3 regions of the Blautia sp. HCP3S3_B11 genome follow, and region 3 is predicted to be linked to each of the others. Evidence: riboswitches for the same ligand, from Rfam matches in the RefSeq annotation. Region 3 holds a riboswitch; each other region holds the start of a gene.
The links. A riboswitch is a leader RNA that binds a small molecule or an ion and turns the genes downstream of it on or off. The one in region 3 is predicted to bind FMN.

Region 1: it holds a riboswitch for FMN, as region 3 does, so the genes downstream of both, ribD (bifunctional diaminohydroxyphosphoribosylaminopyrimidine deaminase/5-amino-6-(5-phosphoribosylamino)uracil reductase RibD) here and ACTNC0_RS03175 (LysR substrate-binding domain-containing protein) in region 3, are expected to answer to the same signal.
Region 2: it holds a riboswitch for FMN, as region 3 does, so the genes downstream of both, ACTNC0_RS04730 (ECF transporter S component) here and ACTNC0_RS03175 (LysR substrate-binding domain-containing protein) in region 3, are expected to answer to the same signal.

The regions. Positions count from the first base shown of each region.
Region 1 is NZ_JBQHVP010000014.1:92,266-100,539, forward strand. Features, by position in the region: gene fliB (flagellin lysine-N-methylase) at 1-767, opposite strand, end outside; gene ACTNC0_RS12385 (putative hydro-lyase) at 812-1,630, opposite strand; gene ACTNC0_RS12390 (diguanylate cyclase domain-containing protein) at 1,855-2,145, shown strand; gene trpS (tryptophan--tRNA ligase) at 2,217-3,278, opposite strand; gene ACTNC0_RS12400 (AAA family ATPase) at 3,550-5,040, shown strand; FMN riboswitch at 5,126-5,240, shown strand; partial or broken gene ribD (bifunctional diaminohydroxyphosphoribosylaminopyrimidine deaminase/5-amino-6-(5-phosphoribosylamino)uracil reductase RibD) at 5,486-6,594, shown strand; gene ribE (riboflavin synthase) at 6,575-7,222, shown strand; partial or broken gene ACTNC0_RS12415 (3,4-dihydroxy-2-butanone-4-phosphate synthase) at 7,301-7,459, shown strand; gene ACTNC0_RS12420 (ketopantoate reductase family protein) at 7,541-8,274, shown strand, end outside.
Region 2 is NZ_JBQHVP010000005.1:14,544-22,817, reverse strand. Features, by position in the region: gene ACTNC0_RS04740 (DUF5684 domain-containing protein) at 1-402, opposite strand, end outside; gene ACTNC0_RS04735 (hypothetical protein) at 1,083-1,574, shown strand; FMN riboswitch at 1,696-1,829, shown strand; gene ACTNC0_RS04730 (ECF transporter S component) at 1,985-2,620, shown strand; gene ACTNC0_RS04725 (NUDIX hydrolase) at 2,836-3,450, shown strand; gene ACTNC0_RS04720 (glycoside hydrolase family 3 C-terminal domain-containing protein) at 3,523-5,943, shown strand; gene ACTNC0_RS04715 (MATE family efflux transporter) at 5,983-7,317, shown strand; gene ACTNC0_RS04710 (MATE family efflux transporter) at 7,376-8,274, opposite strand, start outside.
Region 3 is NZ_JBQHVP010000003.1:93,293-101,566, reverse strand. Features, by position in the region: gene atpD (F0F1 ATP synthase subunit beta) at 1-499, shown strand, start outside; gene atpC (ATP synthase F1 subunit epsilon) at 515-916, shown strand; gene ACTNC0_RS03200 (pyridoxal phosphate-dependent aminotransferase) at 1,621-2,808, shown strand; gene ACTNC0_RS03195 (sedoheptulokinase) at 2,805-4,157, shown strand; gene ACTNC0_RS03190 (hypothetical protein) at 4,397-4,882, opposite strand; gene ACTNC0_RS03185 (Rrf2 family transcriptional regulator) at 5,225-5,659, shown strand; partial or broken gene ACTNC0_RS03180 (pyridoxamine 5'-phosphate oxidase family protein) at 5,870-6,261, shown strand; FMN riboswitch at 6,286-6,397, shown strand; partial or broken gene ACTNC0_RS03175 (LysR substrate-binding domain-containing protein) at 6,444-7,226, shown strand; gene ACTNC0_RS03170 (LysE family transporter) at 7,316-7,900, shown strand; gene ACTNC0_RS03165 (MMPL family transporter) at 8,046-8,274, opposite strand, start outside.

The DNA.
Region 1 (8,274 bases), on a different contig from region 3:
TTACAGGAATAATCTGGACAGCAGGTACTATCGTCTACATTTGAGGCATCAGTTATATTTGTTTTCTCTGAAGGATTTGCGGTATTTTCTTTATTATATTGATTCATTTTAAAATGAATTTTATTGCAAAATTCTTCTCCGTATCCGGAATCTTCATGGCGTTTCCTTATATCTTCCCATTTAAAAAGTTCATTTTTATCTACGCACAGCTGAAAATCATGTGCAATCGCAAGTATTTTCCACAGGCGTTTCTGCATAGGAATCGTTCTGTCCTGAATAATGGCTATCAGCATATCCCTCGTATCCATCAATGAAGTAAACAGAAGATAATCGAAGTCATCATAGATTTCTTCATGAGTTTCTTTTTCTCTGGTTATAAAGTTTGCTTTATTGTTCTGAGATAGAAGAATCCTTGCAGCCTCTGGGCAGGAAAGTGATAGAGAAATTTCGCGCAATCCCTCAAATTCCTCAATATGTCTGGGATAATTTCTGCATGTATTGCAGAACATTTTCGGACCTGCTTCTATATAAATATCACACAGATTATTTTCATTCAGAAATGCACAGCGACGATCATACTGTCGGAAAACGTGTTCTTTCCAGTCAATATCGTTATGCAGGCGGTTACGGAATGGACCTTTAAAGTGCTGATATTTTTTCAGAGTTTTATCATCAATAACGATCTGCCATCCTGCACAGCAGGTGTCAGGACAGGCACCTGCGATGCAGGAGAATTCTTTGTAATAATTTGGAAATGTAAATTGCATGATATTAAATAAAATTCTCCTTTTGGAATTGTAGATCAGAGTTATTATTTCTTTTTCATTTCCAGGTAGTCATTTAACTCAGCGTTAGGAATATCAGTAATAAACATATGTCCTGGGGCGTGAGTGATAACAATTGGTGGTTTGGCGTTCTCAATTGCTGCCTGCGGGGTTACGCCACATGGCCAGAATACAGGAATTTCACCATCGTAAATGTCTACAGCCTCACCGTAATCAGGCTTCATAATATCATCAACCCCGACTTCCTTCGGATCACCCATATGTACAGGTGCACCATGAACATTTGGCATTTTGAAAGTGATATCATAAGCTTTTTTTGCATTTTCCGGTGTCATAGGACGCATGGAACATACCATAGGACCAGAGAATGGACCAACAGGAACTGTATTGATGTTTGTTTTGAACATTGGTACATTTCGTCCCTGAGCAATATGACGGATTTCGATTCCCTCACGAATCAGTGCCTCTTCAAATGAGAAAGAACAGCCAATCAGAAATCCCACATAACCCTCTTTCCAATACTCGGAAGCATCTGTAATTTCTCTGGTAAATACGCCATTTTCATAAATTCGGTATTTCGGAATATCTGTACAGATATTTCCACCCTTCCCCATGTCATGTGTGTCAGGCTTTCCTTTGATGATTTCCAGTATCGGACATGGAAATGGATTTTTGTGTGCATATTCCTCAAAATCTGCTGCGTATTCTGGTGACAGGATTACGAGATTTGCCTGTGCATAACCGCGGCACATACCGGCGGTTGGAAAATCAATTACCCCCTTGCGAATCAGTTCGCGAACTTCCTTTGGGGACATGTCTACATAAGGTGTGATATCAAAAGCCATAATATATTACCTCCTGTTTCATACTTTACAATATAAAAGTATTGTACAGGAAACGAGATAGAAATGCAATAAATTTTGCTTGCGACAATGGAAAATTGGTAGCAGAAAATCTGGAATCTGCAGAGTAAATGGTAAAGATTTGGTTAAAAATAAGTTGAAACAACCAAAATATATTGAATGAATAATAAAAATATTGTAAAATAAAACGAAAAAGCCAAAATTTTTTGAAAGGAAGAATCGGCGGAGATGAGTTTAGTGCAATGATTCCCGGAAATGATGAAGACGGACAGTGGATTCGTGAACTGATTCAGAAGAAAAGTGCGGCATTTAATAAAGATTCCGATAAAGCGTATTATGTGGAATTATCAGTGGGATACACGATAGTTACATGCAGTAGCGGACTGGCAATCTCAGATGAACTGAAAGATGCCGATAAAGCTCTCTATGAGGAAAAAAAGAAACGAAGAAAATCTGTAAAGAAACAACTGGATTTAGAAAAAATAGTAATAAAATAATGCTAAGCAAAGAACAGGTTCAGACACGAATAATATATTTCGTATCTGAACCTGTTTTATATCCTGGGAAATTATTTAATCAGGCTATTATCGTCAAAGTAGTTGATCTGCATAGCAGAACGTACATCATGAAGTGTCTGAGCAGCTTTTGCCTCAGCAGCTTTACTTCCTTCTTTGAGGATATCATATACATCATCGAGATGCTGTTCCCAATGTTTACGTCTTTCGCGGATTGGAGAAAGCTCTGCCTGAAGTACTTTGTTCAGGAATTTCTTAACTTTAACATCACCCAGACCGCCACGTGTATAGTGAGCTTTCAGTTCATCCAAGTTCTGATATTCTGGCAGGAATTCTGCGAAATATTCCGGTTTGCAGAATGCATCCAGATAAATAAATACAGGGTTTCCTTCCACATGTCCCGGATCTTCCACGCGAAGATGATTCGGGTCTGTGAACATGGACATAACCTTCTTCTTAACATCTGCTTCTTCATCTGAAAGGTAGATGCAGTTTCCGAGAGATTTGCTCATTTTTGCTTTTCCATCAATACCTGGCAGACGTAAGCATGCTTTATTGGATGGCAGAATAATCTCAGGCTCTGTCAGAGTTTCGCCATAAACAGTATTAAATTTGTGTACAATCTCCTTGCACTGCTCGAGCATTGGAAGCTGATCTTCGCCAACCGGAACAGTAGTAGCGCGGAATGCAGTGATATCTGCAGCCTGGCTGATCGGATAGCAGAAGAAACCGACAGGGATGCTTGCCTCGAAATTACGCATCTGGATTTCGGCTTTTACTGTAGGGTTACGCTGTACACGTGCTACAGTAACAAGGTTCATATAATAAAAAGTAAGCTCTGTAAGCTCCGGAACCATGGACTGGATAAAGATAGTGGATTTCTCAGGATCAATGCCGCATGCAAGATAATCCAGGGCAACCTGAAGGATGTTCTGGCGAACTTTTTCAGGGTGTTCAGCGTTATCTGTTAATGCCTGTGCATCTGCGATCATAATATAAATTTCATCATATAAGCCGGAGTTCTGTAAACGAACACGCTCGGATAATGAACCAACATAATGTCCAACATGAAGGCGGCCTGTTGGGCGGTCACCGGTTAAAATAATTTTGCTCATTTTGCTCTCCTAAAAGTAAATTTCGATTTTCCAGAGAGTTTCTGGAAATTCTCAGTTACTATTATTATAAGGCCTGTGAATGTTACCGTCAATGATTTTGGGGGAATAAATCAGGATATAATTTATTGAATATTTATGCAATAAATACATTTACAGAATTGATTAAAAGAAAAGATTCTGCTAGAATAATAAATAGCTTCCGACAGGATTGCAGAGATGTGTAATAGAAATATGTCATGCATTGCATGATAAGATAAAAGGAGTATTTACCATGCCAGTATTTGATTTCAGCGGTGCTTCAGACAAGAAAACAGGCGTACAGTCTGAATGTACCTACACTACGTTCCAGTCCAATGAAAAGGAGACTTCCCCTGAGAAACCGATCATGATCTTGGATAACAGCAGCCGTCAGTGGAAACATCATTCCTGCGGTATTTTTACTAATCCGATCAAACGTACATCCTTTGAATTTAAAGAGGATGACGGCGTTTTCAGTGCAGATATCATCAGTATTGATTCAAGATTTGTAAGTCTTTTGAAATGGCTTGGGGAGAATCATATCAATGTGCGCCTTTCAGGAGAGAATAAAGAGAATGGTTATGCAGTTTATAAGATTCGTGAGACTGCTTTTGGCGGCGGCACGAAACTTTCCGCAGAGGACGGATTTCTTCAGTTTATGATCGAGAGACTTCTTGCAAGCAGTGCACCTGCAGAGATTGTTGAGGATGAAGATGAGGAAGAAACAGGGGACGAGATGAAGCTGACAAGCATTCAGAGCATCACTGATTTTATGACCTGCGCAGGCAGAACCCTGCCGGATAATATCCGTCTCTGGGCGAGAAGAAACCTTGCAGTTGCCCGTTCACACGAAGTATCTCCGGAGGAGAGACGTCATGCTCAGAGAGCACTTTCCATCATGATGAATGTACAGTGGAAGAGCAATTACTTTGAAGCAATCGATCCTCAGGAAGCCCGCAGGATCCTTGATGAGGAACTCTACGGAATGGAATCTGTAAAGCAGCGTATCATTGAAACAATCATCCAGATCAACCGTACCCATACACTTCCTGCATACGGACTTCTCCTTGTAGGCCCTGCAGGTACAGGTAAATCCCAGATTGCATACGCAGTTGCCCGTATCCTGAAACTGCCTTGGACAACTCTGGACATGAGTTCCATCAATGATCCGGAACAGCTTACAGGAAGCTCCAGAATCTATGCAAACGCAAAGCCCGGAATCATCATGGAAGCTTTCTCAGCAGCAGGAGAATCCAACCTTGTATTTATTATCAACGAGCTTGATAAAGCAGCGTCAGGCAAGGGCAACGGAAACCCTGCAGATGTACTTCTTACTCTGCTTGACAACCTTGGATTTACAGATAACTATATGGAATGTATGGTGCCCACAGTGGGCGTTTATCCAATTGCTACGGCAAACGATAAATCCCAGATCAGCGCACCTTTGATGTCCCGTTTCGCGGTGATCGATATCCCGGATTATACATCAGAAGAGAAGAAGATCATCTTCTCCAAATACGTTCTTCCGAAAGTCCTGAAACGCATGAGCCTGAAAGCAGAAGAATGCGTAGTAACAGAAGACGGTCTGGATGCCATCGTTGAATTGCATAAAAATACAAGCGGTATTCGTGATCTGGAACAGGCAGCAGAGCATATCGCAGCCAATGCCCTGTACCAGATCGAAGTAGATCACCTGACAGGTGTGACATTTAATGCAGAGATGGTAAGAGGGTTACTTTCCTGAAAAAAATCTTGACACGGATAAAGGTTGAGAGTATACTGTCAGACATCAGCAAGGTAAATTGCAAAAATTGCTGATAAAAATAAAATAAGATCTTCAGGGCAGGGTGCAATTCCCTACCGGTGGTAAAGCCCACGAGCCATAAGGCATGATTCGGTGCAATTCCGAAGCCGACAGTACAGTCTGGATGAAAGAAGATGACAGTAGAGATACAGAAGAATTAACTGATCTGTGAAAGCTGACTGCTCTGGAATAATAAGTTTATTCCAGAGCTTTTTTATATCATTTGAAGTAATTTCAGTGATGAAATAAAGAGTCAGATTCATTCATATCAAATATTAATTACCAGGCCCTGGATGTTGAAAAAACACCGGGGCTTTATTTTATGGAATTTTTATGGAATTGTTATAAAAGAACAGGAGATGATGGATTGAAAAACACAACGGATATGGAACAGGACAGGCAGTATATGAAAATGGCTTTGGAACTGGCGCAAAAAGGAATGGGTTTTACAGCACCTAATCCGATGGTGGGTGCTGTGATCGTTAAAAACGGAAGAATCATTGGTCAGGGATATCACAGAAAATACGGTGGACTCCATGCGGATAGAGAAGCTCTGGCAGCATGTACGGAAGAACCCGAAGGTGCATCTATATATGTTACTTTAGAACCCTGCTGTCATTATGGAAAACAGCCTCCATGCGTGAATGCAATCCTGGAGACCGGAATCAGACGCGTGATCATCGGATCATCAGATCCTAATCCGCTGGTTGCAGGAAAAGGAATCCGGATTTTGAAGGATCATGGAATTGAAGTAACAGAAAATATTTTAAAAGAAGAGTGTGATAAATTGAATGAAGCATTCTTTTATTACATCCAAAATAAAAAACCGTATGTGGTCATGAAATATGCAATGACTATGGATGGAAAAATTGCCGCTTATACAGGTGAATCCAAATGGGTGACAGGAGAAGCTTCCAGAATTCATGTACAGAAACAGCGACTGAAATATACAGGAATTATGGTTGGGGTGGGAACTGTGCTGGCAGATGATCCGATGCTCACCTGCAGACTGGAAAACAGCAGAAATCCTGTGCGTATTATCTGCGATTCCCATCTGAGAACACCACTGACATCTAAGATTGTAAGAACAGCAAAGACAATTCCTACAATCCTTGCAAGCAGCAGTAAAGACCAGCAGAAGATAAAGAATTATGAAGAGCTGGGATGCCAGGTTCTGTATGTTCCGGAGAAAACGGACACATAGATTTAAACAGATTAATGGAACTTCTGGGAGCTGCAAAGATAGACAGTATTTTGCTGGAAGGAGGGGGTTCTTTAAACTGGTCAGCACTGGAAAGCGGTATTGTTCAGAAAGTTCAGACCTATATAGCACCTAAACTTTTTGGAGGCGAAGAAGCAAAGACGCCGGTGGAAGGAAAAGGATTTCCTGATCCTGCCAGCGCAGTATTATTAAAAAACAGCGAAATGATCAGACTGGGAGATGATTTTCTTATAGAGAGTGAGGTGAAGAGAAATGTTTACGGGAATTGTTGAAGAGCTGGGAACTGTAAAAAAAATAAAAAAAGGAGCAAATTCAGCGGTATTTACGATACAGGCAGAGAAAATACTGGATGACCTGAAAACAGGAGACAGCGTAGCTGTAAATGGAATCTGCCTTACTGTAACTGCATGTCTGGAAAATGGTTTTACAGCAGATGTGATGCACGAGACATTGAACCGTTCTGCGCTGATTCAGCTTTCACCGGGGCAGCATGTAAACCTGGAAAGGGCAATGCCTGCAAACGGAAGATTCGGAGGACATATTGTTGCAGGGCATGTAGATGGAACGGGAAGAATCACAAAAATCCACAGAGATGATAATGCTGTATGGTACACGATTCAGACCTCAGACCAGATCATGAAATATATAGTCATAAAAGGTTCTGTAACAATTGATGGAATCAGCCTTACAGTGGCAAAAGTTTCGGAAAAAGATTTCTCTATCTCTGCAATTCCTCATACAGTAAAGATTACAGTTCTCGGAGAACGTAAAGAAGGGGATATGGTTAATCTTGAGACAGATATTATTGGAAAATATGTGGAGAAATTAATAACACCTGTGAAAGAACAGCCATCAAAAAGCAATATTACAAGAGATTTTCTGAGTAAGTATGGATTTTGACCAGATCAGATAAGCGGCCAATACGGATGATTTTGCCCGGTTAACAGCAGAAAAATATAGCGCATAAGGAGAGAAATAATGAACAGATTTGATTCAGTAGAAGAAGCTCTGGAAGAACTTCGAAATGGAAAAATTATTCTGGTAACGGATGATCCGGACAGAGAAAATGAAGGAGATTTTATCTGTGCGGCAGAGTTTGCCACAACAGAAAACATTAACTTTATGGCAACTCATGGAAATGTATAATTATGCTGAAGAAAGAGTCCAATTATGCTATGATATAAGAAAAGAATCATGAAAGAAGGGCATAAAACGAGGATGAAATACGTAATCATCGGAGCCGGAGGAACCGGCGGTGTTACCGGATATTATATGAAGAAAGCAGGGAAGGATGTAACCCTGATCGCAAGAGGCGAACACCTGAAAGCAATCCGGGAACAGGGGCTTACCTTAGAAAAAATGTGGGATAAAACAGAAGAAACAATCACTATCCCGGCTACAGATATGGAACATTACACAGACCATCCGGATGTGATTTTTGTCTGTGTGAAAGGCTATTCTCTGGATGAAACTATTCCGTTTATCAGGCGGATCTCAAAGAAAACAACCATCGTAATTCCTGTTTTAAACATCTATGGAACCGGTGGGAAGATGCAAAAACAACTTCCTGAACTTCTTGTAACAGACGGATGTATCTATGTCTCGGCAAACATTAAAGAATCAGGCAGACTTCTTCAGCATGGACAGATCCTGCGCATTGTATTTGGCGTAAGAGACAAAGCAGAATTCAGATCAGAACTGAGAGAAATCCAGAAAGACCTCTGTGACAGCAACATTGACGGGATTCTTTCTGAGAATATCCGACGCGAAGCACTGGAGAAATTCTCCTACGTATCACCAATCGGTGCAGCAGGACTCTACTATCATGCAACAGCCGCAGATTTCCAGAAAGAAGGCGAAGCCAGAGAACTCTTTAAAACCATGATAAGAGAAATCGCAACACTTGCAGAAGCCATGGGAATCCCGTTTCAGAAAGATATGGTAGATGTAAA
Region 2 (8,274 bases), on a different contig from region 3:
CATGAAGATTGGCGGTAAGAAGATAAGGCCAATGGCGAATCCTGTGCCTCTGCCGAAGGCTCTTGCAAGCTTAATGCTGTACACAATACTGATGATGACAAGTATGATTTTGATCAGTATGACAAGCATGTAGACCGTTAAGCTTTCGCTTATTTCCAGAGTTCCCTGCAGATAAGAAGATATGATTCCCAGGATGAGAGTCAGCCAGAAATATGCGGGCTGCCATGCGATTTTATAAGAAATATAATCGCCATATATTGGAATAATACTTTTCCATCCGTCCTCTCCTGCTTTGGTAAAGATTCTCCAGTTGGCAATGATCTGCAGAAGCCACCATGCGAATGCGATCATCAGATACATACCGCCCAAGAGCATCAGACTACTGACAGCTATAAGTCCCATTTGTGTGTTCCCCCATTTCTTTTTATGAGATATGATACATGTATCATTGGTGTAGAAGTGTAGTTGAGAACTATGTTTGTTCTCCTGAAGTATTTATGCTAAACCCATTAAAGCATATTCTCAGGAGTTCGTCAATTATCAAAGAAGATTATAAATTTTATATTCGATAGTTGGCTACGTTACTGTAAGGAACAAAAATAACATTTGTTCATAAGTGAGAAAATTATTGTTGCTGTGGCGTAAAACATATACTGCCAGTGAATGAAAAGCTGATAAGAGAAGGGTATAATGAGTGTAATGAAGAATGAGTGAATTGGAAGATGACCATTGACTGATATAGCGAAATCTGATAGATGAAAAAGAACAGCAGTATTCTGTTTATTATAATGGAGAACTGGATAATATTTTCGAGGATGACACGGTAGAAGTAACCAGTCTACCGTTGAGAAAAAGTTTATTTGGGAATACCAATGGCGGGGAAATGCAGGTTGTTGTATTAGCAGACTGCAAGGTCAATAATATTAATCAGGCAGAGTGAGTTTATTAAACTCTTTTGCTTGATTTGTGTTATAATTCTTTTATAGCGAATAAATTGCAGATCAAACAGGGAGGAAATCACTATGCGAAAGAAAATGAAACAGATATGTTGTATATTATTATCCTTGATAATGTGTTTAGGTATGCCAATACCAACAGTGGCAGCTTCGTCAAAATATAAAACTGCTGTTGCAAGTTACAGGCAGTTGATCTGGCAGTCTGGAGGAGACTACAAGATTGTAGATCTCGATGGAAACGGAGTGCCGGAACTAGTAGTATATAATAGTTCAAAATGGGCTAACGAAGTATATACATATAATGTAAGTACAGGTAAAAAGAAATGTGTAAAAAGTGTTAGCGTAGGAAAAGGATATAATATGCGGGCACAGTATTCTAAGAAAAAACATCAGGTAGCATTACCTACAGCTAATACAGGTGGAAATTCCTTATATATCTATAAGATTAAAGGACAGAGTGCAATAAAATCACTGGAAGCAGAATATCTTAATGGCCGTTATGGAAGATTTGATCCGGCGTACAGACAGGGATATAAGATTAACGGAAAAAGAGTCAGCTATGCAACATATAAAAAGAAAGTTTCTTCTGCTCTTAAAGGATTTATATCTATAGGATAATCCAGTTATTGTAATTGCAAAAATATCGGATATTGTTCAAAGTTTGGTAAAACTCAGAAAAAAATCACAAATGATATTGAAATAAATGCCTGTATGTAGTATAATCAGACGCAGATAAAAGAAAATTCTTCGGGGTTGTGGTGATCAGCATCAGCTGAGATTCCCTACCGGCGGTTATAGTCCGCGACCCGCTTAGGCGGCTGATCTGGTGGAATTCCAGGACCGACAGTATAGTCTGGATGAGAGAAGAACACGCGATATTTACCATACGTGCTCATTACCCCGGATATATAATCCGGGGTTTTTTATATGTTGAAGAAAATCTTCATTATATAAAAAGCTTGTGGAATTTTCTTTTAACAGGATATGAGATATATCCATAAAGAATAATTTCAAAGGAGAGAAACAGTATGAGTGAACAGGTATTAAGAAATGGAAATGCGATGGCGAGAAGTAAGACGAGGACTATCACACAGATAGCCATGCTTGGCGCTATCGCAGGAATTTTAATGAATCTGGAGTTTCCGCTTCCTTTCCTGGCACCGACTTTTTATCAGCTGGATTTTTCAGAAATCCCGGTACTGGTTGGCTCATTTGCAATGGGACCGATCGCAGGTGTACTGATCGAGTTGGTGAAGATTCTTGTGCATCTGGTAACAAAGGGCTCTATGACAGCAGGTGTAGGCGATGTGGCAAACTTCATCTTTGGATGTACATTTGCAGTTCCGGCAGGTCTGATCTACCGTTACAAATCTGTTAAGAGCAGAAAACATGCAGTGATCGGAATGGCAGTTGGAACCGTACTTACAGCAGTAGTTGCATGCTTTATCAATGCATTCGTGTTACTTCCGGCATACGGAAAGGCTTTTGGAATGCCGGTAGAAGCATTTATCGAAATGGGAAGTGCAGTACACAGTTCTGTAAATAATCTTCTTACATTTGCAGCAATGATCATTTTCCCATTCAACATATTCAAATATGCTCTGACATCCCTGATCGTATTCCTGATCTATAAGAGAATCCGTGTAGTTCTCAAGGGAGATTGATTTTATATCTGATAAAGAATAAATTGGCAATCCAATAAATAAAAAAGAAGAACAGTCGTATGATGAAAAATCTGTGGCTGTTCTTTTTATGTGCAAAAAATAATTACGGAAATTTTCAGACAGACTTAAAAAAGATACGATAATATGGTAAGATAAAACAGACGATATAAACATCAGAATGTGAGGTTTATGAATAGCGAAAGGAAGTATCCATTATGGGACAGATACATAATATTGAGAAACTGACAGACTGTAAATTTTTGAATTTGTATCATTTAAATGCAACAAGCATTCACAACATTCCTGTGTCATATTTTGTGGCATCCCGTGCGAAGAGTATTAACGAATTAAAAATAAAAACAGGTAAAAATACTCCGGATGGTGTAATTATTTACAGTCTTTACGGAGAGAAAAAAGACAGGGTTGTATTGGTACGTCAGTACAGATATGCAATCGGCGGATACATCTATGAATTCCCGGCAGGTCTGGTAGAACCGAACGAAGAATTCCATGAGGGTGCAGTAAGAGAAATGTATGAGGAAACAGGACTGAAATTCACACCGCTGAAAGTAGATCCTGCATTTGAGAAACCTTATTTCACAACGGTTGGCATGACAGATGAATCCTGCGCAACTGTTTATGGATATGCGGAAGGTGAAATCAGTAAAGATGCACAGGAAGACACAGAGGAAATTGAAGTTGTACTTGCTGACAGAGAAGAAGTAAAGAGGATTCTGCGTGAAGAAAATGTAGCAATCATGTGTGCATATCAGCTTATGCATTTCCTTCGGGATGAAGAACCTTTTGCATTTTTGAAGGAAGAACTTTAACCAAATCAGGCAAGTAGCGAAGCGGATGATTTTATCTGCTTGATTAAGGAGAATTAAGGGAGGATTAAAATAATGGCAAAATGGCAGAGAAGCTTTTTTCAGCCGGTGCTTCCGCTGGGAGAAGATGGACGGAGAGTTACAGGAAGTAAAGAACACATTGCACTTTCCAGAATGGCAGCAGGAGAGGGAATGGTCCTTCTGAAAAATGAGAAAAATACACTTCCGATCCGGAGAGGGACGAAAGTCGCACTCTTTGGTAAGGGTACTGTAGACTACGTAAAAGGCGGCGGAGGAAGTGGCGATGTAACTGTAGAATATATCCGTAATCTTTATGAGGGCATGAAGATTAAAGAGGATGAGGGAAAAGTAGAAGTTTTCGATAAACTTGCGAAATATTATGAAAAAGATATTCAGAAACAATACGCAGATGGTGCAGTACCAGGTATGACAGTTGAGCCGGAGCTCCCGGATGAACTTCTGAATGAAGCGCGAGAATATACAGATACTGCAGTAATTGCCATTTGCCGTTTTTCAGGCGAAGGATGGGACAGAAAATGTGAAGCAGCACAGGATGGATACGTTCTTGACGGAGAGGAAAAAAGAAACTCCGAGTTGTCAGCGAAGATTTTTGAAAACGGTGATTTCTGCCTGACAAATGCAGAGAATGCCATGGTAGAGAAAGTAAAGAAAGCATTCCTACATGTAATCGTAGTGATGAATGTTGGCGGTATCGTGGACACGAAATGGTTCAGAGACTGTGATGAGATTCAGTCAGTACTGATGGCATGGCAGGGCGGTATGGAAGGTGGTCTTGCAACAGCAGATATACTTTGTGGTGATGTTAATCCATCTGGTAAATTATCCGATACTTATGCAAAAGATCTGGAAGATTATCCATCCACAGCAAACTTCCATGAGTCTGCATTCTATGTAGATTACACAGAAGATATCTATGTGGGATACCGTTACTTTGAAACAATTCCGGGTGCAGCGGAAAGAGTAAATTATCCGTTTGGGTTTGGACTTTCCTATACAGACTTCGACTGGAAGATGACTGGTGCTTCCGAAGAAAACGGTGTGATCACGGTTCTTACTGAAGTAACCAATACAGGAAAAACAGCAGGAAAAGAAGTTATCCAGCTCTATTACGGAGCACCACAGGGGAAACTTGGAAAGCCTGCGAAAGTACTGGGGGCATTCAAAAAGACCAGTCTTCTTCAGCCGGGTGAACGTCAGATCCTTACCCTGAAAATTCCTGTGAATCAGATGGCATCCTACGATGATCTGGGTAAAGTATGCAGATCAGCCTATGTTCTGGAGGCAGGAGAATATGCGATCTATATCGGTACAAATGTAAGAGATGCAGCGAAGATCGACTTTACATATGTAGTAAAAGAAGACACAGTAACTGAGCAGTTAAGCCGGAAAGCAGCGCCATATCATCTTCAGAAACGTATGCTTGCGGACGGTTCTTATGAGGAACTTCCACAGCGTGAATATGTGGAAGAAGAAGGACTTCCGAGACAGGATAAATATGCCATCGGTCTTCCATGCCCTGATACAAGAGGACAAAAAGGAATAGACTTTCTTGATTTTCTTGATTCCAAGGGAGTTCGCTTCTCTGATGTAGCAGATGGTAAAATGACATTGGATGAGTTTATGGATATCCTGACATTGGATGACTGTATCAATCTCCTTGGCGGACAGCCAAACACAGGATGTGCCAATACATTTGGAATGGGAAATCTTCCGGAATACGGAGTCCCGAATGTGATGACTGCAGACGGACCAGCCGGACTTCGTATTCTTCCGAAATGCGGAGTGAACACAACTGCCTGGCCATGTGCCACACTTCTTGCCAGCACCTGGGATGAAGAACTGGTAGAGAAAGTTGGTAAAGCAGGAGCAGAAGAAGTAAAAGAAAATAATATCAGTATCTGGCTTACTCCTGCCTGCAACATCCACAGAAGCCCGCTCTGTGGCCGTAACTTTGAGTATTATTCTGAAGATCCGTACCTTGCAGGAAAGACAGGTGCAGCTATGGTAAGAGGCATCCAGTCTCAGCATATCGGAGCAAGTGTGAAGCATTTTGCAGCCAATAATAAGGAGACAAACCGTAAGGATTCTGATTCCAGAGTATCAGAGAGAGCACTCCGTGAGATTTATCTGAAACAGTTTGAGATCATTGTAAAAGAGGCTCATCCATATACAATTATGTCCTCTTATAACCTGATCAACGGCATCCACGCTTCAGAGAACAAAGAACTCCTGACAGGTATTCTCCGGGATGAATGGGGATTCGACGGACTGGTTACAACAGACTGGTGGACCTTCGGAGAGCATTACCGTGAAACAAAGGCAGGAAACGATATCAAGATGGCAGCAGGATATCCGGAACGCATAAAAGAAGCTTACGAAAAAGGTTTTATTACTGAAGAAGAAATCTGTCGCAGCGCAAGAAGAATCCTGAATATGATTCTGAAAATTGACTGATGAGTATCACTAATATTTTATACAGGAGCAAAAAAGATAATGGATGAGCGTAAACGAAGTTTAAGAAAAGAAATAGTCAGGCTGGCACTTCCGATCGCACTTCAGCAGTTCATGACAGCCCTGGTCGGAGCATGTGATGCGATCATGCTGGGAAAGTTAAGTCAGGATGCCATGTCAGCCGTATCACTGGCTACACAGGTTACTTTTGTATTTAATCTGTTTATGTTTGCATTTATGGCAGGCGAGAATATGTTTGTGGCACAATATTATGGAAAAGGGGATTACATAGGTATTTCCCAGGTGTTCAGCCTTGTGACAAAGATTTGTGGATGTATTGCAGTAGTATTTCTGGCAGGAACCCTTTTCTTTCCGGAACAGCTCATGAGAATCCTGACAAATGAGGAAACTCTGATCGTTCTGGGAAGTGAGTATTTAAGAGTCATCGGCATTTCCTATGTGTTTTCGGGAATTGCACAGACTTTCCTGGCAATCATGAAGAACTGTGGTTCAGTAAATATGAGTACCCTGATCAATGGGGTTATGGTAATTCTCAATATCGCATTGAATGCTGTTTTCATTTTTGGCCTGTCCGGCTTCCCGAAGATGGGGATTAAAGGTGCTGCACTGGCAACCGTACTTGCAACAGTTGTGCAGTTCCTGTGGAGTGTTGGTTATGTATTGTGCAGGATTAGAGCTGTGAAATTCAGTCTCAGAAGCTGTGAGAAAAAGTTATTTGGCCGTTTCTGGCAGAAAGTCGTTCCGTTATTGATCAATAATCTTGCATGGGGAATAGGTTTTTCCATGTATTCTGTGATCATGGGACATCTGGGAACGGATGCTGTTGCCGCCAATGGAATAGCGAATATTTCCAAAAATCTTGTTGTATGCTTCTGCCTCGGACTTGGAAATGCAGGCAGTATCATAGTGGGAAACCGTCTTGGTGCAGACCGTTTGCAGGAAGCAAAAGAGGTAGGCGAGACACTTACCAAAACTGCGATTATTGCAGGAATTGTATCAGGTCTTGTCCTGATCGCCTTATCCCCATTTATCACAAAAATGGTAGATCTCACCCTGACAGCCCGCGGATATCTGCAAAAAATGCTGCTGATCTCTTCCTATTACATCGCAGGAAAATCAGTAAACTGTATGACAATAGGAGGAATCTTCGCAGCAGGCGGAGACTCCAAATTTGGAATGCTGTGTGATTCTGTAACTCTGTGGTGTATCATTGTTCCTCTGGGATGCATCTGCGCATTTATCCTGAAACTGCCGGTTATGGTTGTCTACTTTGTACTCAATCTGGACGAGATTATTAAACTGCCGGTGGTCTATAAACATTATAAGAAATATAAATGGATTAAGAATCTTACATAATTTTACACGCTTCACAGGCACATATACCGGATATCCGGGACTATGTGCCTGTTTTGTTTTAATGATATTTATGCATCCGTACATAATAGCTGATGCATAAGATCACAGTGGCTCCGCTCCATGCTGCAATCTCTGCAAAGAAAATACCGTCCTGTCCGATAAAATGGGGAAGAATCAGTGCAGCACTGATACGCATGACAAATTCAGCCATACCACTTACCATAGGCATTAAGGTATCTCCCAGCCCCTGAAGTGCAGATCTGTACACGTACAGAAAGTACAAAACCCAGAGCATGGCAGCCATAATAGAGAGGTATTTAAAAGCAATTGCCAGTACCTGCTGTGTCTGCTGCGGTTCACCTGAGATGAAAAGTGAGAGAATATTTTTTCCAAATAAAAACATGGCAGCAGAAATGATCAGTGAGGTAAGCAGGGAAAGCAGCATACTGCTGCGGACGCCTTTTCTGATCCTGTCAATCTTTCCGGCTCCCAGATTCTGACCCACATAGGTAACGATGGCATATCCATAGGAAATAGCAGCCATTTCCAGCAGACCATAAAGCTTGTTTGTAGCTGTAAATCCTGCCACAAAAAGGAAACCGTAGCCATTGATCACATACTGGACTACCAGACCGCCCACACCGATGATGATATTCTGGAATACAACAGGAATACCAAGTTTCATCAGGCGGACATTCATACCGGAGGCAGGCATAAAATCTGCTCTGGTCAGATGAACAATATCAATTCTGCGTAAAATCAGAAAACAGTAAACAGCAGAGAAGCTCTGTGCGATTACAGTTGCGATTGCTGCTCCTGCCACACCCCATCCGAAGCCTGCCACAAAAAGGAGGTCCAGTGAGACATTCAGCACAGATGCGATGATCATTGCAGTCAGTGGTGTTTTACTGTTTCCCATAGCCCTTAGAGCAGAGGCAAACATATTATAGGCTGCTG
Region 3 (8,274 bases):
GGCAGTATATGTGCCTGCCGATGACCTGACTGACCCGGCTCCTGCAACTACATTCTCACATCTGGATGCAACAACTGTACTTTCCCGTGAAATCTCCAGCCAGGGTATTTATCCGGCTGTTGATCCGTTGGATTCCACAAGCCGTATTCTTTCCCCTGAGATCGTAGGAACAGAGCATTATGAGATTGCCAGATCAGTACAGAGAGTTCTTCAGCGTTACAAAGAGCTTCAGGACATTATTGCCATCATGGGTATGGATGAGTTGTCAGAGGAAGACAAACGTACTGTAAGCCGTGCCCGTAAGGTTCAGAGATTCCTGTCACAGAGCTTCTCTGTAGCAGAACAGTTTACAGGTATGCCTGGCAAATATGTTCCGCTGAAGGAGACACTGAGAGGATTCAGGATGATCCTGAACGGTGAGTGTGATGACATTCCTGAGAGTTATTTCCTGTTTGTGGGAACCATCGATGAAGTGTTTGAAAAAGCCAAGAATCAGTAAAGGGGGAAATGTCCTATGAGTACTTTCCCGTTGAGAATCGGAACACCGGACGGACTGCTCTTTGAAGGCAATGTGGAGCGTGTGGTCTGCAGAACTGTCAGTGGTGATCTGGCTATTCTTGCCAGACACTGTAATTACTGTACTGCCCTGGGAATGGGTGAAGCCAGTGTGGTAATGGAAGACGGCAGCAGACGAACCGCAGCCTGCATTGGTGGAATGCTTTCTGTTATGAACGGAAAGTGCCGTGTCCTTGCAACTACCTGGGAGTGGAAAGAGGATATTGATGAGCAGCGTGCGCAGGAAGCTAAGAAAAGAGCTGAGGAGATGATCGCCAAAGGTGGTTTGACTGATCATGATTATAAGATTGTGGAGGCTAAGCTGCAGAGGGCGTTGGTGCGTTTGAGTGTGAAGAACTGAGAAAATAAGAGTTATTAAAAGACTGACAGGAAATCCGGGAGGGGAGACTGTCGGTCTTTTTTGTTTGTGATATGGTTTTTTGGGGATATAGTGGGAAGAATTTGAGGGAGGGATTTGAAGGAGGGACGCATAGAAAAGGGACGCATAGAAAAATAATTTATTTCATGTGCGGTTTCGGACATTAAGATATTCTAAGCTGCTCAAAATCTGCTAAAGGCATGAGAAAAATGCCACAAACTCGCTTCGCTCAGACAGTGTGTCATTTTTCTCATAACGCAGATTTTGACCAGCTAAGAATATCTAAATATCCTGCAAATGCACATGAAATAAATTATTTTTCTATGCTGGTAGTTGGAGATTTTAAACACACTGGCAGGGACTTATTTGATTTGGTGTTGCTGTTCACGTGCTACTATCCCGCGAGGAGTTTTTGGGGTATGAATATGCCAAAATCCCGATACATATAAGTCAAAATTCCATTGATGCGGGTAATCTGGAATTTTGGTTACATTACTGTAAACGGAGCGAACGGCAACGATTCGGTTAAAAAGATGAAGCATAGTATATTGTCGCACATTGACACTTTACCATGATGAGGTTAAAATAAGGATAGATTATGCGACTGTAAGAGAAAGTGGGCAGTTGCGATATTATTTTGAATTTCGGTGGTTTGCCGGGATTATTTGGACAGGAGCGAATATGTTATGATAGCAGAAAAAATGAAACCTTATGTAAAAAATAATTCAGCCATTCGTATGATGTTTGAGGAGGGAAACCGTCTCAGAGCCATCTATGGGGCAGACAAAGTTTATGATTTCAGTCTTGGGAATCCCAGTGTTCCGGCGCCGGAGTGTGTGAAGGAGGCTATTATTGATCTGGTGAACGAAGTGGAGCCGACAGTGCTGCATGGTTATATGAGTAATGCAGGATTTGAGGATGTGCGCCAGATGATAGCGGAATCTCTGAATCGCCGCTTTGGGACAAAGTTTGCGGCGAAGAATCTGATTATGACAGTTGGTGCAGCCAGCGGTCTGAATGTGATTTTCAAGACGATCCTGAATCCAGAGGAAGAAGTGATTGTTTTTGCACCATATTTTCTGGAATATGGTGCATATGTGCGCAATTTTGATGGCAAGCTTGTGGAAATCTCTCCGGATACAACCACATTCCAGCCGAATCTTGAGGAGTTTGAGCAGAAGATTACGGCAAAGACAAGGGCAGTGATCGTAAATACACCTCACAACCCGACCGGTGTTGTATATTCCGAAGAAACCATTAAGAAGCTGGCTGCAATTCTTGAGAAAAAACAGCAGGAATTCGGCAGTGTGATTTATCTGATTTCTGATGAGCCATACAGAGAGCTGGCTTATGACGGTGTAGAGGTTCCGTATCTGACAAAATATTATGACAATACTATTGTTGGCTATTCTTACAGTAAATCTCTGTCCCTTCCGGGAGAGCGTATTGGTTATCTGGTAATTCCGGATGAAGCAGATGGCAGTGAAGAACTTATCACTGCAGCAGCTATTGCCAACCGTACCATCGGATGTGTCAACGCCCCATCCCTGATGCAGAAGGTGATTGCCAAATGCGTAGATGCAGAAGTGGATGTAGCTGCATATGACAAGAACCGCCTGGCATTGTATAATGGTTTGAAGGAATGCGGATTCGAGTGTATCAAACCGCAGGGTGCATTCTACCTCTTTGTGAAATCACCGGTAGCAGATGAAAAAGCGTTCTGCGAAGCTGGAAAGAAATATAATATTCTCATGGTTCCGGGAAGTTCCTTTGCCTGCCCGGGTTATGTGAGACTGGCTTACTGTGTATCCTATGATACAATCATCAATTCCCTGCCGGAGTTTAAGAAACTGGCAGAGGAGTTTGGACTGTGAAAACGGCGGGGATTGACATTGGGACAACAACGATAAGCGGTGTTGTTCTGGAAAAAGAGGAAAACGGACTGGCAAAGATTCTGGAGGCAAAAACTGTAGAGAACGGTTGCTTTATCGAAACCGGAAATGAATGGGAAAGAATACAGTATGCAAAAGAAATTGTAGAAAGAGCAGTGAATCTGCTGGATTATTTCCTGGAGAAGTATCCGCATGTTGAGCGGATTGGGCTCACAGGGCAGATGCATGGAATTGTCTATGTTGACAAAGAAGGAAATTGTGTCAGTCCGTTATATACATGGCAGGATGCCAGAGGAAGTATCTGCGATGGAGATCAGATTCCTTTAACAGAAGAAATCCGGGAAAGATGTCAAATCCATGCTGCTTCAGGATATGGGCTTGTCACACACATTTATAATATCAGACATAATCTGGTTCCGGATTCGGCTTTGAGCTTCTGTACAATCATGGATTATTTTGGAATGTATTTGACAGGGCGTAAAAAACCATTGGTACATGTGAGCAATGCGGCAGGTTTTGGATTCTTTGACAGCCATAAGATGTGCTTTGAAAAAGAAAAACTGGCTGAAATGGGAGTGGACGTAAATTGGCTGCCTGATGTCTGTACGGGAATAGAAAAATTGGGTACATACAGAGGACGGACAGTTACAACAGCAATCGGAGACAACCAGGCAAGCTTCCTTGGAGCAGCAGGTGATGAGGAGAATATATTACTGGTCAATATGGGAACCGGCGGACAGATTTCTGTTCTTTCCAGTCAGTATTTTTCGGGAGATGGAATTGAGGCAAGACCTTTCCTAAATAGGAAGTATCTGCTTGCAGGAGCATCTCTGTGTGGCGGCAAGGCATATGCGCTTCTGGAACAGTTTTTCCGAAAAATTGTAAAAGAAGCGACCGGACAGGAGCAGCCATTATACAAAGTAATGGAAAAGATGGCAAGAACAGGGAGAGACCAGAATAGTGAAAGAACTGAAAGTCGAAAGATTAAAGTTGAAACAACATTTGACGGTACGCGGGTAAATCCGGAAAAAAGCGGCAGTATTACCCAGATCTGTTCCGAAAACTTTACACCTGAAGATTTTTGCTATGGTGTTCTGAAGGGAATGAGCACAGAACTGTATCAGATGTATATGACTATTCAGAAAGGAATCGGCATAAAGATCAGGCGTATGATTGGTTCCGGGAATGGATTGAGAAAAAATCTGGTACTGTGTGAAATTATTGAAGATATGTTCAAGGCAGAACTTGTTCTGGCAGAATGTGAAGAGGAAGCTGCGACAGGAGCGGCAATGAGCAGTAGTATGTATAACTATAGCAACTCCACCAGATAATAAAATGAAGCAGTGAAGTGGATTGTGAATATCCGATTGACTCATACGATTTATAATCTGTTTTGCTTCTTTTGGAGAGTAATAAGTATCCGGATCCATATTTGTAAGAAAATCCTGAAAAATTTGCAGCATAAAAGGTTCCGTGATCGAAAAACACATATGCGCCCCTGAATTTGTCTGGTAAGTGAGTGAACAGGTATTTCCGCAAAGACACATGCGGAGATTTTCAGACAGATGATTCAGAGGTTTTTTAAGATTCGATAGGCACCATCATTGCAGCATTGAGCTATTTCACGGAGAATACGAATTCGCTGTTCAATGGTCAGAGGATGATAAAATGTTGATGGAATTTCTTCAAATAAACCTTCCTGCAGAAAACGTGTCATTCCATATTCTGTAAAATATATGATAAATTTTCCATCTTTAATTCGCTTTATATTATCAAGGAACAAAGCATCAGCCATGGATATAACTGAATCAGTCATGGGAAGCTCATAATTAAAAATATCTTTCAGCAGATCTTTGCGCAGGAAAGGAAGAATACAGGCTTCCGGCTGAATGTCTAATATTACATCAGCAGAACTTCTCGAATTGGAAACAAACTGAAACAGAGATGGTAAATCATCTGCAGCCAGTGGAAAGGTCTGAAATACAGACTGACACAGATCCTGATGTGAACGAAACAAATTCCATAATGCCTGTAAAATGTCTGGATCCTGATACAAAATTCCCATCTGATAATCAGAGGAACCGGATGGAATGTGCGGATTCCAATGTCAATATGGATAGTATCAGCAGAAACAGGGTATCTGCTGTCGGAACAGAAAAAGTTTCAAAATAAATCAAAAAATATTGATGAAGTCTACTAATCAGTGTATTTTCGTTGTATAATGATTTTATCGTACAGGGTCACTTTCCTTTGTAATGTTTTGGTCAAACTCATTATACATCAGAAAGCCCTGTACGATATTTTTTTATGAAAAAGTTGTAAAGTGGTGAACAATAATGTAACCATTGAAATTACATCTGCTTTTTGATATGATTACTGTCAAAGAGAGGTGTTTATAATGCAGATTTCAAGCAGATTTACAATGGCAATCCATATGTTTGCCTGTATAGATACATTTTCGGATCAGAAGATGACTAGTGATTTTATGGCAGCAAGCATTGGAACTAATCCGGTGATTGTTCGTAAAATATTGCAACAATTAAAGGCTGCTGGTCTTATTGAAGTTGCAAGAGGGACAGGCGGTGTGACAATTACCAGACCATTGGAGCAGATTACATTCCTTGATGTGTATAAAGCAGTGGAATGTGCACCAGATGAAGAACTGTTTCATTTTCATGAAAATCTCAATCAGAAATGTCCGGTAGGAAAGAATATTCACCATGTTCTTGATAAGAGACTGTTAGAAGTACAGAGGGCCATGGAGGAAAAGCTTTCAGAAATGACACTTGCTGATGTGAAAAAAGATATTGCAGTGTATACAGAGGAAGAGTAGCCTACAGAAGGCTTCGGATGAGTGATTATATCATCACAATTTCCGAAGCCTTTTTCATTTGTTGTAATCAATGTAAAACCGTTAAAGGAAGTTGTAACAAAAAAAGTTACAAAAAATGATGTAACTGTTGATATTATATCAAACAAATGATATAGTACAAACATGAGATGTAACAAACAGTGTTACAACAAATTAAGGAGGTAATTTAAAATGCAGAAAGTAGTAGAATTTTTACAGAAAAATCCAGTTCAGTATTTAGCAACAGTCGGAAGAGATGGAAAGGCAAAATGCCATTCATGTTCTGCTTTGAGCAGGATGGAAAGCTTTGGTTCTGTACAAACAACACAAAGGATGTTTACAAGGATATGTTAGCAAATCCTGAAGTAGAAGTTTCTGCTTCTTCGCCAGAATATGCATGGATTCGTATTCATGGTAAAGCAGTATTTGAGGACAACAAGAGTGTAAAGGAAGGATGCATGAATAACTCTATCGTTAAGGGACAGTACCAGACAGCAGATAATCCTATTTTTGAGGTATTCTATCTTGAAAATCCTCATGGTGTAATCGCAGATTTCTCTGGAAATCCACCTTATGAATTTTAATAATAGGTAATCAACAGAAAAAATTACAGTCTTCGGGGCAAGGTGTAATTCCTGACCGGCAGTATAGTCTGCGAGCAAAAGCTGATATGGTGCAATTCCATAACCGACGGTAAAGTCCGGATGAGAGAAGATATGATAAAACAAGTCCCGCAGGAAATCCCGTCCTGCGGGCTGTTTTAAATTCAGGCATCACCATTTTTCTCCGCAGCAGAACAGGAATTACTCTGACAAAAGAAGGTACTGAATTTCTCGGTTATGCCCGTCAAGTGATACAGCAAATGGAGCTGTTGGAGGATCGGTATATTACAAACCTGCCAGAGAAGGTGACATTTGGAGTATCTTCTCAGCACTATACTTTTACGGAAAACGCTTTTGTGGAATTAGTCAAGCGCTTTGGACAAGAACGATATGCCTTTTATTACAATGAAACCGGAACACATCAGATATTGGATGATGTGAAAAATCGTGTCTGTGATTTGGGCATCCTTTATTTATCACATGAAAACGAAGTCGTCATGCGGAAAGCGATAGAGGAAAATCATCTGGTGTTTACCGAGCTATTTGCAGCAAAGCCTCATGTTTTTTTGCAAAAAGATCACCCATTGGCATCGAAAAAAGTAGTTTCCGTTCATGACCTTGCACCTTATCCACGGTTAAACTTTGTGCAGGGAGAGTATGAATCTGTCTATTTTTCAGAGGAACTATTCAGCTCCATCCCGGTGGATAAGGAAATCCGGGTCAATGACAGAGGGGCTATTGTCAACTTCATGCTTGGACTGAATGCCTATACTATTTCCAGTGGTATTTTCCCGAAATATTTGAACGGAGAAAATATCATCTCCGTTCCGCTTGCAGAAAATGAGACAATGCATATTGGATATGTGCTGAATGAACATCAGGAATTAAGCGAACTTGGAAAAAGCTATCTGGAAGAATTGCGGAAATACGCTCCAGTCAATCCATAGTCATAGGATATGGATAATCATATAAAATAGGTGTTATGTATGCACCGCTGTCTGCTGATATAATAATAGCAGAAAGGTGGTCGATGATTATGCCTATGGCGGTACTGAGCAATTTTCTGATTTATTGCATTATAAATGCCTTTACGCCTGGACCGGGAAATATTCTGGCATTAAATACCGTAACAAACTATGGATATAAAAAAGGAAAGCCGCTGTTCTTTGGAATTTTTGCAGGCTACTATGTAGTGCAAATCTTATGTGCAATTTTTGTATATGGGGTTAATTCTTTGCTTCCGAATGTAATGGAAGTGATGAAGTACATCGGAGCAGCCTACATCCTGTGGCTTGCGATTCATATTGCTTTCAGTAAGCCGACCTCAGAAAACACAGAGCAATCCGCATCGTTTCTGAAAGGCTTCATGCTGCAATTTGTCAATGTGAAGATCTATATGTTCGGAGTTACCGCACTAACGGGTTATGTTTTAGGATATATGTCCTCTTTTCCGGCTTTGCTGTTTTTTGAGCTGGTTATTGCAACGATCGGAACGATCGCAACCTGTACTTGGATTGGCTTGGGCGTACTGATTCAGAAGTTTTATCTGCGGCATTTCCGTGTCATTAACATTATCCTTGCACTAACATTACTGGAGTGCATTTGGGGAATGTTAAGATAATTGTTGCTTTGAACGCAATTCTAATTAATAAATTCAAGTTTGAAAAATTGAGAAATCGTAAAATTGAAGAAAAAAGAAAAGCACAGTTCTTCTTAGCTTATCGGGAACTGTGTTTTTCTGTAAATAAATACTTTTAATTAGCCGATTACGGCATGCAGATACCATCTGATAGATACAAAAAGCATGGAAGTACAAACAGCACTGCAATCATGGAAAAAACAGTTCCTCTTCCCAGAAAATAGCCAAGCTGTGACAATAGTCTATGGGTAGAAATAACTCCAAGCAGAGTTCCAACTGTTGCCATTGTAATTCCGGAAGTCAGTACAGATACCGTAACATTGGAAACAGTCTCCACAATACTTTCCTTTTTATTA